DNA from 2 places in the Streptomyces sp. DG2A-72 genome. Region 1 is predicted to be linked to the other one. Evidence: riboswitches for the same ligand, from Rfam matches in the RefSeq annotation. Region 1 holds a riboswitch; the other holds the start of a gene.
The links. A riboswitch is a leader RNA that binds a small molecule or an ion and turns the genes downstream of it on or off. The one in region 1 is predicted to bind S-adenosylmethionine.
Positions count from the first base shown of each region.

Region 2: linked by a shared signal. The riboswitch ahead of thrC (threonine synthase) and the one ahead of QQY66_RS12680 (aminotransferase class V-fold PLP-dependent enzyme) in region 1 are both predicted to bind S-adenosylmethionine.

Region 1 covers NZ_JASTLC010000001.1:2,644,557-2,653,309, reverse strand. The annotation lists gene QQY66_RS12700 (c-type cytochrome) at 1-599, shown strand, start outside; gene QQY66_RS12695 (ubiquinol-cytochrome c reductase iron-sulfur subunit) at 596-1,651, shown strand; gene QQY66_RS12690 (cytochrome bc complex cytochrome b subunit) at 1,648-3,285, shown strand; gene trpD (anthranilate phosphoribosyltransferase) at 3,498-4,562, shown strand; SAM riboswitch class IV at 4,640-4,756, shown strand; gene QQY66_RS12680 (aminotransferase class V-fold PLP-dependent enzyme) at 4,899-6,260, shown strand; gene QQY66_RS12675 (PQQ-binding-like beta-propeller repeat protein) at 6,329-8,473, shown strand; gene QQY66_RS12670 (Lrp/AsnC family transcriptional regulator) at 8,588-8,753, opposite strand, start outside.
Region 2 covers NZ_JASTLC010000001.1:4,534,538-4,543,290, forward strand. The annotation lists gene groL (chaperonin GroEL) at 1-364, opposite strand, end outside; gene QQY66_RS21355 (cold-shock protein) at 685-891, opposite strand; gene QQY66_RS21360 (MoaD/ThiS family protein) at 1,300-1,575, opposite strand; gene thrC (threonine synthase) at 1,674-2,957, opposite strand; SAM riboswitch class I at 2,976-3,118, opposite strand; gene QQY66_RS21370 (glucosyl-3-phosphoglycerate synthase) at 3,277-4,221, shown strand; gene QQY66_RS21375 (trehalose-6-phosphate synthase) at 4,320-5,729, shown strand; gene otsB (trehalose-phosphatase) at 5,697-6,545, opposite strand; gene QQY66_RS21385 (DUF3263 domain-containing protein) at 6,666-6,893, opposite strand; gene QQY66_RS21390 (extracellular solute-binding protein) at 6,935-8,152, opposite strand; gene QQY66_RS21395 (ROK family protein) at 8,329-8,753, shown strand, end outside.

The DNA of each region.
Region 1 (8,753 bases):
CCTCCGACGGTCCGAGCCTGGTGGGCGTGGGCGCCGCGGCCGTCGACTTCCAGGTGGGCACCGGCCGTATGCCGGCCCAGCAGCCGGGCGCGCAGGTCCCGAAGAAGAAGGTCGTCTACTCGCAGGCCGAGATCGACCAGCTCGCGGCCTTCATCTCCTCGCTGGGTGCCGGTCCGTCCGTTCCGACCGAGCGGCAGTACAGCCCCGATGACGCCGACATCGCCAAGGGCGGTGAGCTGTTCCGCACCAACTGCACGCAGTGCCACAACTTCACCGGTAAGGGCGGCGCGCTGACGCACGGCAAGTTCGCACCAGACCTTGAGGGCGTAGACCCGAAGCACATCTACGAGGCCATGCAGACCGGCCCGCAGAACATGCCTTCCTTCCCCGACACCATCCTGTCGGAGCAGAACAAGAAGGACATCATCGCGTACCTCGACGCGGTCAACAGCGACGACACCGAGAGCCCCGGCGGCCTCGAGCTGGGCGGACTCGGTCCGGTCAGCGAGGGTCTGTTCTCGTGGGTCTTCGGACTCGGCGCGCTGATCGCGGTCGCCGTCTGGGTCGCCGCTCGGACCGCAAAGGCCAAGAAGTCATGAGTAGCCAAGACATTCCAGAAGAGAACCTGCCCGCTGAGCAGGACACGCACGGCGCCGTAGGCGTCGCGGACGACAAGGACCCGTTCGCGGATCCCGGCCTGCCGCCCCATGAGCACCGGGTGCAGGACATCGACGAGCGGGCCGCCAAGCGGTCCGAGCGCACGGTGGCCATGCTGTTCACGGTGTCGATGCTGGCCACCGTCGGCTTCATCGCCGCGTATGTGACGATCCCCGCCGACAAGTCGGTCTACATCTTCCCGCTGGGCCACATCAGCGGGCTGAACTTCGCGCTGGGCATGACGCTCGGCATCGCCCTCTTCGCCATCGGCGCCGGCGCGGTCCACTGGGCCCGCACGCTGATGTCGGACGAGGAGATGGTCGACGAGCGCCACGCGATCGAGGCGGAGCCCGAGGTCAAGGCCAAGGTCATGGCCGACTTCAAGCAGGGCGCCAAGGAGTCCGCGCTGGGTCGCCGCAAGCTGATCCGCAACACGATGTTCGGCGCGCTGGCCCTGGTCCCGCTCTCCGGCGTCGTCCTGCTGCGCGACCTCGGCCCGCTGCCCGAGACCAAGCTCCGCCACACCAGCTGGCGCCGGGGCAAGCTGCTCGTCAACATGAACACCGACGAGCCGCTGCGTCCCTCCGACGTCGTCGTCGGCTCGCTCACCTTCGCCAAGCCCGAGGGCCTGGAGGAGCACGACCACGACTTCCAGGTCAACATCGCCAAGGACGCATTGATGATCGTCCGGATCCAGCCGGGCGACATCAAGGACAAGCGCGAGCTGGAGTGGTCCCACGAGGGCATCGTGGCGTACTCGAAGATCTGCACCCACGTCGGTTGCCCGATCTCCCTGTACGAGCAGCAGACGCACCACGTGCTCTGCCCCTGCCACCAGTCCACCTTCGACCTCTCCGACGGTGCCCGAGTGATCTTCGGTCCCGCCGGTCACGCCCTGCCGCAGCTGCGCATCGGCGTGAACGACGAGGGCTACCTCGAGGCGCTCGGCGACTTCGAAGAGCCCGTCGGTCCTGCATTCTGGGAGCGCGGATGAGTACTGCGACCAACAAAGAGTCCCGCGACCGCGGGAAGGCACCGGGCGGCGAGCGCGTAGCCGACTGGGCCGACGGCCGGCTGGGGATCTACTCCCTCGCCAAGACCAACATGCGCAAGATCTTCCCCGACCACTGGTCGTTCATGCTGGGTGAGATCTGCCTCTACAGCTTCATCATCATCATCCTCACGGGTGTGTATCTGACGCTGTTCTTCCACCCGTCGATGAACGAGGTGGAGTACCACGGCAGTTACGTCCCGCTGCAGGGCCAGCTGATGTCGGAGGCGTTCAGCTCCACGCTGCACATCTCCTTCGACGTCCGCGGCGGTCTGCTCATCCGGCAGATCCACCACTGGGCGGCGCTGGTCTTCCTGGCCGGCATGTTCGTGCACATGATGCGTGTGTTCTTCACGGGCGCGTTCCGCAAGCCGCGTGAGATCAACTGGCTGTTCGGCTTCCTGCTGTTCGTCCTGGGCATGTTCACCGGCTTCACCGGCTACTCGCTCCCGGACGACCTGCTCTCCGGCACCGGTGTCCGCTTCATGGAGGGCGCGATCCTGTCCGTGCCGATCGTCGGCACGTATCTGTCGTTCTTCCTCTTCGGCGGGGAGTTCCCGGGCGGCGACTTCGTGGCCCGCTTCTACTCGATCCACATCCTGCTGCTGCCGGGCATCATGCTCGGCCTGGTGGTCGGCCATCTGATCCTGGTCTTCTACCACAAGCACACGCAGTTCGCGGGTCCCGGCCGCACCAACAAGAACGTCGTCGGCATGCCGCTGCTGCCGGTCTACATGGCCAAGGCCGGAGGCTTCTTCTTCCTGGTCTTCGGTGTCATCGCGGCCGTCTCGGCGATCGCCACGATCAACCCGATCTGGGCCCTGGGCCCCTACCGTCCGGACCAGGTGTCCACCGGCGCCCAGCCCGACTGGTACATGGGCTTCTCCGAGGGCCTGATCCGTGTCATGCCGGGCTGGGAGATCGACTTCTGGGGTCACACGCTCGTCCTGGGCGTCTTCATCCCGCTGATGATCTTCCCGCTCGTGCTGGTCGCGATCGCGGTCTACCCGTTCATCGAGTCCTGGGTCACCGGCGACAAGCGCGAGCACCACATCCTGGACCGCCCGCGCAACGCGCCGACCCGTACGGCCTTCGGTGTCGCGTGGATCACCTGGTACATGGTGCTGCTGATCGGTGGTGGAAACGACCTCTGGGCCACCCACTTCCACCTGTCGATCAACGCCATCACCTGGTTCGTCCGGATCGGGTTCTTCGTCGCCCCGGTCATCGCGTTCGTCATCACCAAGCGGATCTGCCTCGGCCTCCAGCGCCGGGACAGGGAGAAGGTGCTGCACGGCCGCGAGTCGGGCATCATCAAGCGCCTGCCGCACGGTGAGTTCATCGAGGTGCACGAGCCGCTCAGCCAGGACGCGCTGTACACCCTCACCGCGCACGAGCAGTACGAGCCGGCCCAGATCGGCCCGACGGTCGACGAGAACGGTGTCGAGCGCAAGGTGAAGGGCTCCGAGAAGCTGCGCGCCAAGCTCAGCAAGGCGTACTACGGCGAAGAGGCCCAGATCCCCAAGCCGTCCGTCGAGGAGTACAAGGAGATCACGAGCGGCCACGGCCACCACTGACGCTGCGCTGACAGTGCCGGGCTGTGTCGGTTGTCGTCTGCGGCGCCGTTGTAGCTGGTCGCGCAGTTCCCCGCGCCCCTTCGGGGCGCGGCCGAACGCCACGGCTGAAGGGCCCCCGTCCGGTCTTCGGACGGGGGCCCTTCGCCGTGCCCTGAGCTGGATAGGGTGGGGTCCACCACAGTTCTGTTTCTACGACGACCAGGAGCGGCCTTATGAGCGCTGTGACCCCCGCTGGAGGCGACATCGCGGCGGGCCGTTCCTGGCCCGAGGTGCTGAACGGTCTGCTGGAGGGCCGTGACCAGAGCGCCGACGACACGGCCTGGGCGATGGACCGGATCATGCGCGGCGAGGCGACAGACGCGCAGATCGCCGGGTTCGCGGTGGCGCTGCGCGCCAAGGGCGAGACCGTGGAGGAGATCGCCGGGCTCGTCCGGACGATGTACGAGCACGCGAATGTGATCGAGGTGCCGGGGCACACGGTCGACATCGTCGGCACGGGCGGTGACGGCGCGAAGACCGTGAACATCTCCACCATGTCCTCGATCGTCGTCGCCGGCACCGGCGCGAAGGTCGTCAAGCACGGCAACCGGGCCGCGTCGTCGGCGTCCGGGGCCTCGGACGTCCTGGAGAAGCTGGGCGTCAATCTGGAGCTGACGCCGCAGCGGGTCGCCGAGGTCGCAGAGGAGGCCGGGATCACCTTCTGCTTCGCGGTGAAGTTCCATCCGGCGCTGCGTCATGTGGCGGCGGCGCGCGGCCAGTTGGGCATCCGGACGACGTTCAACTTCCTCGGCCCGCTGACCAACCCGGCAAAGGTGAGGGCGCAAGCCGTCGGGGTCGCGGACCTCCGCATGGCGCCGATCGTGGCCGGCGTCTTCGCCGAGCGCGGCAACTCGTCCCTGGTGTTCCGCGGTGACGACGGCCTGGACGAGCTGACCACCACGGCCACCTCCCGGGTGTGGATCGTCCGCGACGGCAAGGTCACCGAGGAGTCCTTCGACCCGCGGGACGTCGGCCTGGAACTGGTGCCGGTTCAGGCCCTCCGCGGCGCCAACGCGTCCTTCAACGCCGAGGTCGCCCGGCGCCTGCTGGACGGCGAGACGGGCCCGGTGCGGGAGGCCGTACTGCTGAACTCGGCGGCGGCCCTGGTGGCGCTGGAGCCGACCGGTGCCTCGCTCGCCGAGCAGATCCGTGCCGGGATGGAGAAGGCGGCGGAGTCGATCGACTCCGGGGCCGCGAAGCTGACGCTGGAGCGCTGGGTGGCCGCGAGCAACAAGTAACGCGAAACGCGAGGAGACGTCCCGCAATCCGGACACGGGTTGCGGGACGTCGATCATTTGACGTACTTTCCTGACCAGGTCATGAGTGACAGTCATGAGGCCCCGGCCGACTGTCCGGCAACCCTCCGTCCGTGGCGGGGTGCCCCGGGTGAAGACCAGGCCGTAGGCAGCGAGGTCTGCGGCAAGCGCGGGCCCCTCTCGAAACCAGGGGTCCTGGTCGTTCGAGGGAGTCTTCCGTGAGCAAGCGAATGCGATAGGGCCGCAGAGCCCCGCCTCCGCACACCCTTTTCTCTTTCTCGTACGCCGCATGCGTGCGCCTCTCACGGGAGTTCACCCATGTCCGTCTCCACCGCTGCCGCCGCCCAGTCCGTTTGCGCCCCGCTGCCCGTTCTCGGCCGGGATGTCACCGTCCCCCTCGTCACCGGCGGCGAGGTCACCTACGCCGCGCTCGACTACGCGGCCAGCGCCCCCGCCCTCCAGCGCGTCTGGGACGACGTGGCGGCGTACGCGCCGTACTACGGCAGCGTGCACCGCGGCGCCGGCTACCTCTCCCAGCTGTCGACCGACCTCTTCGAGAACGCCCGCGCCACGGTTGCCGAGTTCCTCGACTGCCGCGCCGACGACCAGCTGGTCTTCACCCGCTCCACCACCGACTCCCTCAACCTGCTCGCCGCCGCGCTCCCCGCCGACTGCCAGGTCTTCGTCTTCGAGACCGAGCACCACGCCTCCCTGCTGCCCTGGCAGGACGCCCACGTCACCTACCTCAACGCGCCCCGCACCCCGCGCCAGGCCGTCGAGACCCTGGAGCGCGCCCTCGCCGACCGTGACCAGCACGGCCCGGCCCTGGTCTGTGTCACCGGCGCCTCGAACGTCACCGGCGAGCTGTGGCCCGTACGAGAGCTGGCCGCAGCCGCGCACGCGCACGGCGCCCGGATCGTCCTGGACGCCGCCCAGCTGGCCCCGCACCACCCGGTCTCCGTGCAGGACCTCGACGTCGACTGGGTCGCGTTCTCCGGACACAAGCTGTACGCCCCCTTCGGCTCCGGCGTCCTGGCCGGCCGTGCCGACTGGCTGCGTGCGGCCGAGCCGTATCTCGCGGGCGGCGGCGCCAGCCGGAAGGTCGCCCGGCGCACGGACGGGGGAGTGGACGTGGAGTGGCACGACACGGCCGCCCGGCATGAGGCGGGTTCCCCGAACGTCATCGGCGCCTACTCCATCGCCTCCGCCTGCAAGGCCCTGACGGAGGCGGGCTTCGACACCCTGGTCGCCCGTGAGCAGCACCTGATCGCGCAGGTCAGGGAAGGCCTCGCCGAGGTCCCGGAAGTGCGCGTCCTCTCCCTCTTCGGCGACGACGCCCCCCGCGTCGGCGTCATCTCCTTCGTCGTCGACGGCTGGAACAGCTCGCACTTCGCCGCCGCCCTCTCCGCCGAGTACGGCATCGGCGTCCGCGACGGCCTGTTCTGCGCCCACCCGCTGGTCCGCACCCTGCTCGGCAGCGATCCGCAGACCCAGGGCGAGTGCGGCGCTCCCGAGGCCGCGCCCGGCGAGAAGTCCCTCAACGCCATCCGCGTGAGCTTCGGCGCGGGCACGCCGGACGAGCATGTCGAACGTTTTGTGAAGGCCGTGAAGGAACTCGTCCAGGACGGTGCGAAGTGGCGCTACCGCACCGAGGACGGGCGCTGCGTCCCGGCTGTCTGACCCTTTGACGCGGACACCGCGTATACGCTCCTTTCTGCGGCCGTACGGAGAAACAGGGGGAGCACGGGGTGCAGGTGCTGCGCGAGACGGATCCTCGGCGGATCGGCCCGTACGAGGTACTGGGCAGACTCGGCTCCGGCGGCATGGGGGAGGTGTACCTCGCCCAAGCGCCGGGCGGGCTGCGGCTGGCCGTCAAGGTGGTGCGGGCCGAGCACGCGGAGGACCGCACCTTCCGCGCCCGGTTCCGGCACGAGGTGCGGGCCGCGCAGACCGTCGGCGGGGCCGGCACGTACACCGCGCGCGTCGTGGACGCCGACACCGAGGCCGAACGGCCTTGGATGGCAACGGAGTTCGTGGACGGACCGAATCTGCGGGACGCGGTGCTGGACGGCGGGCCGATGCCCGAGGAGGCGGTCCGGCTGCTGGCGGCCGCCCTGGGCGAGGCGCTCGCCGCGATCCATGCCAAGGGGCTGATCCACCGGGACCTCAAGCCGTCCAACATCCTGCTGGCGCCGGACGGTCCCCGGGTCATCGACTTCGGGATCGTACGGGCGCTGGAGGCGACGGCGCTGACGAAGACCGGGGTGGTCGTCGGGTCGGTCGGCTATGTCTCGCCGGAGCAGATCCGCAACGGCGCCCGGGTCGGACCGGCCAGCGACGTCTTCTCGCTGGGCGCGGTCCTCGCCTACGCGTCCGGTGGGCGGGAGCCGTTCGGCGAGGGTCAGGATTCGGTCGTCCTGCTGCGGATCCTGACCGGGGACGTCGATCTGTCCGCCGTACCGAAGGCGGCGCTGCCCCTGGTGGAGTCGTGTCTGCGGGACGACCCCGACGCGCGGCCGACGCCCGTGGACCTGGTGGCGGCCGTGGGGCACGGCGCACGCTCCCTGCGGGAGGGACTGCGGGCGGGCTGGTACACCGGCGAGGCCCCGGAAGAGCCCGAGCCAGGTGGTGAGCGCTGGATTCCGGAACGTGCCTCGGGGGAGCGGGAGAGCCGGGTCGAGTATGTGGCCCCGGTGACGGTCACGGACGTACCCACGGTCACGCCGCCCGAGCCGCCCTCCCGGCGCCGGCTGCTGCGGGCCGTGGCGGGCGGTGCCGGGATCGTGGCGGCCGGGGGCGTCGGCGGGTGGCTGTGGCTGCGGGACGCCGATGACGGCAAGGGGCAGGCGGGGAGCGGGCCCAGCGCCTCCGCTTCGGGAGCGTCACGAGTGGGCTGGCAGTACAAGGTGCAGGGGCTCGGCGGGAGGCGCGGGCCCTGCGCCGCACTGTCGCCCGACGGCAAGCGGGTGTACGTCGGCGGCATGGACGGCTCGCTGCACGCCGTGGGCCTGAACGGCCTGAACGTCTGGCACACCGACCTGGGCGGCGAGGTCATGTCCCCGCTCGCCACCGCGGGCGGCGTGTACTGCCTGCTGTACGACGGGCAGGAAGGCGCGAAGAAGCTGTGCGCGCTCGGGCACGGCGGCAAGGTGCGCTGGACCAAGCCGCTCGCCATGGGCAACAGCCAGTTCCCGGTGGCCGTGCGCGGGCTGGTCCTGGTGTCGTACGGCGGCTCGTCGGAGGCGGGCGGAGTGCGGGCGTACCGCCCCGACGGCAGCGTGCGCTGGGACACGGCCACGAAGGCGGCGCCGACCAGCGAGCCCATGGTGGCGGACGGGGTCGTGTACGTCGGTACCTTCGCGGACGAGGTGCAGGCCCTGGACGCGGCGAGCGGGCAGCGGCTCTGGTCGGCGCCCGCCGGGTCCGACACCGGGCGGCCCGCCCGGGTCGGCGACACGCTGGTGGTGGGATCGGGCGGCGAGCGGATGCTGCACGGCATCAGCCGGACCGGCAAGGCGCTGTGGCACTCGGACAACGACGACCTCGGCGGTGGCCGCTACGTCAGCTGCGTGCCCTTCGGCGGTCTCGCCGTCACCGCGAACGACTTCGAACTCGTCGCCCTGGATCCCGCCGACGGATCGACCGCGTGGACCTTCCTGCTCCCCGGCAACGGGAATCAGTACAGCGAACCCACGGTCGCGGGCGACACCGTCTATGTGCGCCAGGGCTCGATGCTCTACGGCGTCAACCGCCGCGGCAAGCGGACCTGGGAGAAGCGCGTGGAGGGCGGAGCGTCCTTCGGCACCCAGAGCCCGGTCGTCCAGCAGGGCCGGATCTACGTCGCAACCGCCGACGGCATCACGGCCCTCGCCCTGGGCACCAAGAAGTCGTAGCGCCCCGAAGGGGCGCGGGGCTGTATCAGTATGCGGCTCCGCCGCATGGGCGCGACCAGCCACGACGGCGCCGCAGTGGACCGACGGCACAACGCGGCCCCACCAGCGGAGCGCTTAGTTGTCGAGCCCGATCGCGAACGCCGCCTCCAGGTCGTGCTGGGAGTAGGTCCGGAACGCCACGTGCGTGTCGGTGCCCTCCACGCCAGGAATCTTGCTGATGCGCCCCGGAATGACGTCCGCCAGATCCTCGTGCTCCTTCACCCGGACCATGGCGATCAGG
Region 2 (8,753 bases), 1.9 Mb from region 1:
CCTTCTCGATACCGCGCTTGAGGGCCATCGGGTTGGCGCCGGCGGCTACGTTGCGCAGGCCCTCCTTGACCAGGGCCTGGGCGAGAACGGTCGCCGTGGTCGTACCGTCACCGGCGACGTCGTCCGTCTTCTTGGCGACTTCCTTGACCAGCTCGGCGCCGATCTTCTCGTACGGGTCCTCGAGCTCGATCTCCTTGGCGATGGAAACACCATCGTTGGTGATCGTGGGGGCGCCCCACTTCTTCTCGAGGACGACGTTCCGGCCCTTGGGGCCAAGGGTGACCTTGACGGCGTCGGCGAGCTGGTTCATCCCGCGCTCGAGACCGCGCCGTGCCTCCTCGTCGAACGCGATGATCTTGGCCATGTGAAGTGGTCCTCCCGGACTGGGGTGGATTGCTCCGGACCGCGCTGGCGCCCGCGACGGACGGCTCGCCGGCCTGTGGTTCCTTGCCCCACCCGGCCTGCGGGCCTCACCGACCCGGTCCTGGTTGTCACTCTCACCTGCAGAGTGCTAACGCCAATGATTAGCACTCGCCCATGCCGAGTGCAAGCGCTCCTCAGTGATCCTCAGGCGCGGCAAGGGGTCCGGACATGCCGGAGGGCTCGCAACCCATGACTCCCCATGGGAAACGAGCCCTCCGAAGAAGAACAGAAGAACGTCGCTGCAGTCAGTCGGCGCGTGCTTCAGCTGGTCGCCAGACGGACCATGTCCGCCTGCGGCCCCTTCTGGCCCTGCGAGATCTCGAAATCGACTCGCTGACCTTCTTCCAGGGTGCGGTAGCCGTCCATCTGAATCGCGCTGTAGTGGACGAATACATCCGCACCACCGTCGACCGCGATGAAGCCGTACCCCTTCTCCGCGTTGAACCACTTGACGGTGCCCTGAGCCATGCCTAACTCCCCTATTACTGGCCCTTGCACAGATCCACACTTCGCGGATCCGGGTCAGACCTCACCCCCCACGGTTGGGGGCGTGCGCCGGAACGCGTCGACCGCGGCTGAATGTATCTGTCCAACTGCCGTCTGCAACAGGTCAATCGGACGAGAAATCTGGGCGCGATCGGTCGGCGAAATGCGGAGAATTTGTAAAAATCCAGGGCAAGTCGGACCCAATAAAAGGAGCGAATGACGCAAAAGGCCCGCGTACTTTGGCTACTTCTTGTCGGCCGTGCGGGCGGAACTCATATGCGCCCGGCATGAAAGCGCGAGCAGGTTCCCCAACTGTACCGTGCTCAACCATGGAGAATGGCCCCCTCCGCTTCTCTCACGGAGGGGGCCATTCGATGAACAATGCGTGATTCAGCCGCCCGCGACCGCCGGAATGATCGAGACACCGGCCCCGTCCGGCGTCGCCGTCTCCAGCCCCTGCTCAAAACGGACGTCGTCGTCATTGACGTACACATTGACGAACCGCCGCAGCTTCCCCTGATCGTCGAGGATGCGGGCGGCGATGCCGGTGTGGTTCTTCTCCAGGTCGGAGATCACGTCGGCGAGGGTCGCACCCTCGGCGGAAACCTCGGCCGCACCGCCGGTGTAGGTGCGCAGGATGGTAGGGATGCGGACGCTAACGCTCATGACTTGAACCTCCGGTCAGTACAGCGCCCCTTCAGGGGCGCGGGGAACTGCGCGACCAGCCCCCACCGGCCCGCAGACGAAATCAAATGGGACGGGCCCTAGCCCAGACCCGCCTCCCGGAACGAGTCCAGGTTGGGACGAATGGTCGCAGTCAGCCCCGTGCCGGCAACCGCGTCAAGGGTCTTGAGACCATCACCGGTGTTGAGGACGACCGTGGTGAGAGTCGGGTCGAGAACACCGTCCTCGATGAGCTTCTTCGTGACGCCCACTGTCACCCCACCCGCGGTCTCGGCGAAAATACCTTCCGTCCGCGCCAGCAACTTGATCGCATCGACGACCTGCTCGTCCGTCACGTCTTCCACCGCACCGCCGGTACGGCGAGCAATGTCCAGGACATAAGGGCCATCCGCCGGGTTGCCGATCGCCAGCGACTTGGCGATCGTGTTCGGCTTCTGCGGCCGGACGACGTCGTGGCCGCCCTTGAAGGCGATGGAAACCGGCGAGCAGCCCTCGGCCTGCGCGCCGAAGATCTTGTACGGCTTGTCCGCTACGAGCCCGAGCTTGATCAGCTCCTGCAGACCCTTGTCGATCTTCGTGAGCTGCGAGCCGGAGGCGATCGGCACCACGAGCTGGTCGGGCAGCTGCCAGCCGAGCTGCTCGCAGATCTCGTACGCCAGGGTCTTGGACCCTTCCGCGTAGTACGGCCGCAGGTTGACGTTGACGAAACCCCAGCCCTCGCCGGCCGGGTCGCCGATCAGCTCGGAGCAGAAGCGGTTCACGTCGTCGTAGTTGCCCTCGATACCGACGAGCTCACCGCCGTAGACCGCGGCCATGACGACCTTGCCCTGCTCCAGGTCGTGCGGGATGAACACGCACGAACGGAAGCCGGCCCGCGCTGCGGCGGCACCGACAGCACCGGCCAGGTTGCCCGTCGACGAGCAGGACAGCGTGGTGAAGCCGAAGGCGCGCGCCGCCTCCAGCGCCTGCGCCACCACCCGGTCCTTGAAGGAGTGCGTCGGGTTGCCGGAGTCGTCCTTGACGAAGAGCTTGCCGGCGTCGACACCCAGCTCGCGCGCGAGGTTGTCGGCCTTGACGAGCTTGGTCCAGCCCGGGTTGATGTTGGGCTTGTCGGCCACGTCCGCGGGGACGGGCAGCAGCGGTGCGTACCGCCAGATGTTCGCGGGTCCCGCCTCGATCCGCTTACGCAGCTCTTCGGCGTCGTAGGCCGAGAAGTCGTAGGCGATCTCGAGCGGGCCGAAACACTCCTCGCACGCGAAGACCGGGCCGAGGGGTACTCGGTGACCGCATTCGCGGCACGAGAGGGCCGCGGCGGGGCCGAGGTCCACGGTGTGGGTGGTGCTTGCAACTGTCTGCGCAGCCATGTGAGGCGAGGCCCTTTCTCCTCATCTTTCTCACGACGCATCTCGCCGTGAGACGGATTTGGCACCTTCCCTAGCCGGGAGCCTCGCTGTGGAAGACGAGACCGACTGGAGGGTTGCCGGGGCTTCAACGGGCCGTATCCCTCTGCCCCTCTGGATGAGCGGTATTCAGTTGTAGACGCGAACGACCCGCGACATGCGATGGTCATCAGCGTTGTTCAAGACTGTAACCGAAGGCCAGGACAGTTGAGATAGTCGTCCGAACCGCGAGATGGATCACACACCTCCAGTCGTGATCCGCGACAGTGAGGAGCCGCTTACTGTGCTGGAAGAAGTCGAGCGCTGGCTGAGCACACGCTCCTGGTCCCTGACCGATCGCCCGCTTCACAAGATCCTCGCCGCGAAACGCGCCACGGGCCAGACCGTCAGTGTCGTGCTGCCCGCGCTCAACGAGGAGGAGACGGTCGGCGAGATCGTCGCCGTGATCCGTCACGACCTCATGCACCAGGTCCCGCTCGTCGACGAGATCGTCGTCGTCGACTCGGGATCGACCGACCGCACCTCCGAGGTGGCCGCCGCCGCGGGCGCCCGGGTCGTCCACCGCGACGACATCCTGCCGCGCATTCCGGCCGTCCCCGGCAAGGGCGAGGTCCTGTGGCGCTCGCTCCTCGTCACCAGCGGCGACCTCGTCTGCTTCATCGACGCGGACCTGAAGGAGTTCAAGTCGGACTTCGTCTCCGGCATCGTCGGCCCGCTGCTCACCGACCCGGAGGTCGACCTCGTCAAGGGGATGTACGACCGTCCGCTCGGCGGCGCGGCAGGCCAGGGCGGCCGGGTGACGGAACTGATGGCCCGCCCGCTCCTCAACATGCACTGGCCGCAGCTGGCCGGATTCGTCCAGCCGCTGGGCGGTGAGTACGCGGCCCGCCGCTCCCTGCTGGAACAGCTCCCGTTCCCCGTCGGCTACGGCGTGGAGCTGGGCATGCTGGTAGACGCCCTGCATCTGGTGGGCCTCGACGCCCTCGCCCAGGTCGACGTCGGCGTGCGCAAGCACCGGCACCAGGACGGCCAGGCGCTGGGCCGGATGTCGGCCGCGATCTACCGCACGGCCCAGCTGAGGCTGGCCCGCGGGCATCTGATCCGCCCCTCCCTCACCCAGTTCGAACGGAGCGAGGACGGATTCGAACCCCGCACCTACTCCGTGGACACGGAGGAACGGCCTCCGATGGCCGACATCGCCGAGTACCAGTCCCGCAAAGCGGCGTAAATGCGCGCATGGCGTGCGCGTGGCGTAACGGAACGCGCCGGTTGTATACGGCTGATCCGTACGTTTGAGCGGTTCTGGCCTGGGCTAGGTTGAGGCGTATGGCTGCAACCTTCGGTGCTGCGCAGGTACTGGTCGCCTCCAACCGCGGCCCCGTCTCGTACGGGGTGCGCGAGGACGGCTCGCTGCACGCCAAACGCGGCGGCGGCGGGCTGGTGTCCGGTCTCTCCGCGATCGGGCCGGACGCGGACGCCCTGTGGGTCTGCTCGGCCCTCGGCGACGGCGACCGCGAGGCGGTACGGCGCGGAGTCGGCGAGTCCGGTGTGCGGATGCTGGACATTCCGGCCGACGTGCACGCGGACGCGTACAACGGCATCGCGAACTCGGTCCTCTGGTTCGTCCACCACCTGCTGTACCAGACGCCGCTGGAGCCGGTCTTCGACGCGGAGTTCCGGCGGCAGTGGGAGTCGTACGTCCGCTACAACCGCGCGTTCGCCCAGGCGCTGGCGGAGGAGGCGGGGGCCGGAGCGGCGGTGCTGGTGCAGGACTACCACCTGACGCTGGTGCCGGGCATGCTCCGCGAACTCCGCCCCGACCTGCGGATCGGCCACTTCTCGCACACGCCGTGGGCGCCGGTCGAGTACTTCCGCATGCTGCCGGACGACATCTCCGAGCAGGTGCTGCGCGGGATGCTCGGCGCCGACCGGCTGGGCTTCCTCACCCACCGCTGGGCCGACGCGTTCACCGCGTGCGCCGAGGCCCTCGTCGGCGGGCTCGGCGACACCCGGGTCGGCGTGCACGGGCTGGGCGCCGACGCCGACTTCCTGCGCCGGCGCTCGCACGAGACCGACGTCGAGGAACGGATGGCCGCACTGCGGGCCGAGATCGGCCCGGGCCGGCAGACCATCGTCCGGGTCGACCGCACCGAGCTGTCCAAGAACATCGTGCGCGGCCTGCTGGCGTACCGGCAGCTCCTCGACGACCACCCCGAGCTGCGCGGGCGGGTCGTGCATGTCGCGTTCGCGTATCCGTCGCGACAGGATCTCGCCGTCTACCGGGAGTACACGGCCGAGGTGCAGCGGCTCGCGGAGGAGATCAACTCCGGGTACGGCACGGCGGACTGGACGCCGGTCGTGCTGCACGTGAAGGACGACTTCGCCCGCTCGCTGGCGGCGTACCGGCTCGCGGACGTGGCCCTGGTCAACCCGATCCGCGACGGCATGAACCTGGTCGCCAAGGAGATGCCGGTCGTCTCCGACGAGGGGTGCGTGCTGGTGCTTTCGCGGGAGGCGGGGGCGTACGAGGAACTGGGCGAGGACGCGATCACCGTGAACCCGTACGACGTGACGGGCACGGCCGAGGCGTTGTACGAGGCGTTGACGATGCCGGCCGGGGAGCGGGGGGAGCGGACGAAGCGGCTGTCGGCGGCAGCGACGTCACTGCCGCCGGCACAGTGGTTCCTGGACCAGCTGGACGCCCTACCCGATACGGGCCGCCAACTCCGCCAGTAGCCGTACGACCCCCGCCGGACCGTCCACCACCACATCCGCCCGTTCCCTCAGCTCGGTCACCTCGTCGCTGCCGCTGCACACCAGCAGTCCGGGGGTGCCGTCGGAGCGGAGCTCGTCGATGGCGGCGTACGCGGGAAGGTCGCCGAGGTCGTCGCCGGCGTAGAGGACGGACTCGGCGCCGATTTCGCGAGCGTGGTCAGTCAGGGCCGCACCCTTGTCCATGCCCGGTGGGCGTAGTTCGAGGACCAGGCGACCGGGCTCGACGATCAGGCCGTGGCGAGTGGCGAGGTCGGCGAGCGGCTCGCGGAGGGCCTCGAAGGTGGCCTGGGGATCATCGGCACGACGCGTGTGCACGGCTACGGCCCGGCCGCCCTTCTCCTCGATCCAGGCATTGGTCCCGTCCAGGAGCGTCGGCAGCTGCGCGCGGACGGCGGCGACTCCGGGGTGCGGCGGCGGGGCGGTGACGGTGTCGGTGACGGCGTCCCAGCGCTCGGCGCCGTAGTGGCCGAGGACCACGAGATGTTCCAGGCCGGGAACACCGGAGAAGCCGCCGTGCCGGACGGCGACCTCCGCCGGACGCCCGGTGATCACCGCTACGGCAGCCACCTTCGGCGCCAGCGCGGCCAACGCCGGCACCGCGCCCGGATGCGCCCGCGCCCGCTCCGGATCCGCCACGATCGGCGCGAGCGTCCCATCGAAGTCGAGGGCGATCACCGCCCTGCCGGGCCGCTGGAGGATGGCGGCGAGCCCGGCCCGGCCGAGCTGGGTGACGGGGGTCGGCAAGGGTTCGTCTGTAGAGTCCACGGGGCTGCCCATAGGTCGACCATATCCACGCAGGCCGGGTCAGCGCCCCGTCAGGGGCGCGGGGAACTGCGCGACCAGCCACGACGCCGCCGCAGCCAAAAGACGACACACCCCGGCACTACCAGCGGAGCGTCAGCGTTCCGCGCGCCGCGCTTCCCTGACCCTTCTCAGCCTGTTCACCGTCACCGGGTCGTGCGCAAGTGCCCTCGGGTCGTCCAGCAGAGCATTCAGCAGCTGGAAATACCGCACCGGCGCCAACCCCAGCTCCTCCCGTATCGCCCGCTCCTTCGCGCCCGGCCCCGGAAAGCCCCGTCGTTCGAGCGCGAGGATGTCCTGCTCCCTGCGGCCCAGCTGCTCCATGCCCCGCACGCTATCCCCCGCCACTGACAGCGCGCCCGCAGTCACTCGGCACTCGCGGCCGAAACCGCCGTCGCCTGCAGCTGCTTCAGCACCGCCGACGGATTGCCGCCGGAGGCCACGGCCTGCCCGATCCGCTTCTTGACGGCCACGCTGACCTCGGCCCAGGACGTCTTGCCGACCGGATACAGCTCGGAGAGCGGCAACTCGTCCAGGAACGGCTTGAGATCGGCGTCCTGCTTCGCCTCCGACATCGTCGCGGACGCGTCCCGCGTGACCGGCAGCAGGTCGTACTCACGCGAGAAGTCCAGCACGTTCTTCTCGTCGTACACGAAGTCGAGGAAGTCTCCGACCTCGTCGGCGTGCCCGTTCTTCTCGAACGCCGTCATCCAGTCGGCGACCCCCATCGTGGCGTCGCTCTCACCGTCGACGCCGGGCATCGGCACCATGCCGAACTTCACGCCCTTCTTCGCGGCGATCTTCATCAGCGAGGGGTGCCCGTTGAGCATGCCGACGTCCCCCTTGGCGAACGCGGCGAACGCGGCGGCGCGGTTCAGCTCGCCCGGCGCTATGGGCCCGGTCAGGCCCTTGCCGACGAGTTCGTCCTTGAGCCAGGTGAAGGTGTCGACGTTCTGCGCGGAGTCGATGCCGTAGGTGCCGTAGCCGTCGGTGTAGCCGCCCCCGCCGCTGAGCAGCCACTGCATCGTCTCGGCCTGTGCCTCCTCCGGCCCCAGCGGCAGGGCGTACGGGTACTTCACCCCGTCCGCCTTCAGCGCCGCGGCGTCGGCGGCGAGCTGGTCCCAGGTGGTCGGCGGGGTGAGGCCGGCCTTCTTGAAGAGGTCCTTGTTGTAGAACAGCAGCCGGGTGGAGGCGGCGAAGGGCATGCCGTACTGCACCCCGTTCACCTGCCCCGCCTTCGCGAGCTGGGAGGCGAAGCCGGCCTGGGTGGTGATGGAGAGCAGGTCGTCGGCGCGGTAGAGCAGGCCCTTGTCCGCGTAGTCGGCGTACGCACCGATCTGCGCCATGTCCGGGGCTTTGCCGGCGTCGACCAGCTCCTTGACCTTGCGGTCGACGTCGTTCCAGGAGTAGACGCTGACCTCGATCTTCACCCCGGGGTGGTCGGCCTCGTACGCGTCGACCAGCTTGCCCCAGTACTTCTCGGAGCTGTTGGCCGCGCTGTCGCCGTAGTCGGCCGCGACCAGCTTCAGGGTCACCTCGTCCGCGTCACCGCCGAGGCCGCAGCCGCCGAGCACCGCCGTCATGCCCAGAGCGGACACCACCGCGATCGCCCCTGTCCTCTTCCGCCCCTGCACAGCTCTCCTGCCCCACCATCGCGATCGCGCATCACCATCGCGAAAACTTTCGAAAACGTAGCCATAAGGTCTACACCACGCGAGTGGACTAGACCTCTTGTGGGTCCACGGGCCACACTGTCCCCGTGAGACATGTCATCGCCCTCGACGTGGGCGGCACCGGGATGAAGGCCGCCCTCGTAGGGGCGAAGGGCGAACTGCTGCACCGGGCCCGCCGCGCCACCGGCCGCGAGCGCGGACCCGGGGCCGTCGTCGAGAGCATCCTCGACTTCGCCGCGGAGCTACGCGCGTACGGCGACCAGACCTTCGGCGAGCCCGCGGCCGCCGCCGGAGTCGCCGTCCCCGGCATCGTCGACGAGGACCACGGCATCGCCGCCTACTCGGCCAACCTCGGCTGGCGCGACGTACCCCTGCGCGACCTGCTCGCCGCCCGCATCGGCAACGTCCCCGTAGCCCTCGGCCACGACGTCCGCACCGGCGGCCTCGCCGAGGGCCGCATCGGCGCGGGCCAGGGCACCGACCGCTTCCTCTTCGTCGCCCTCGGCACCGG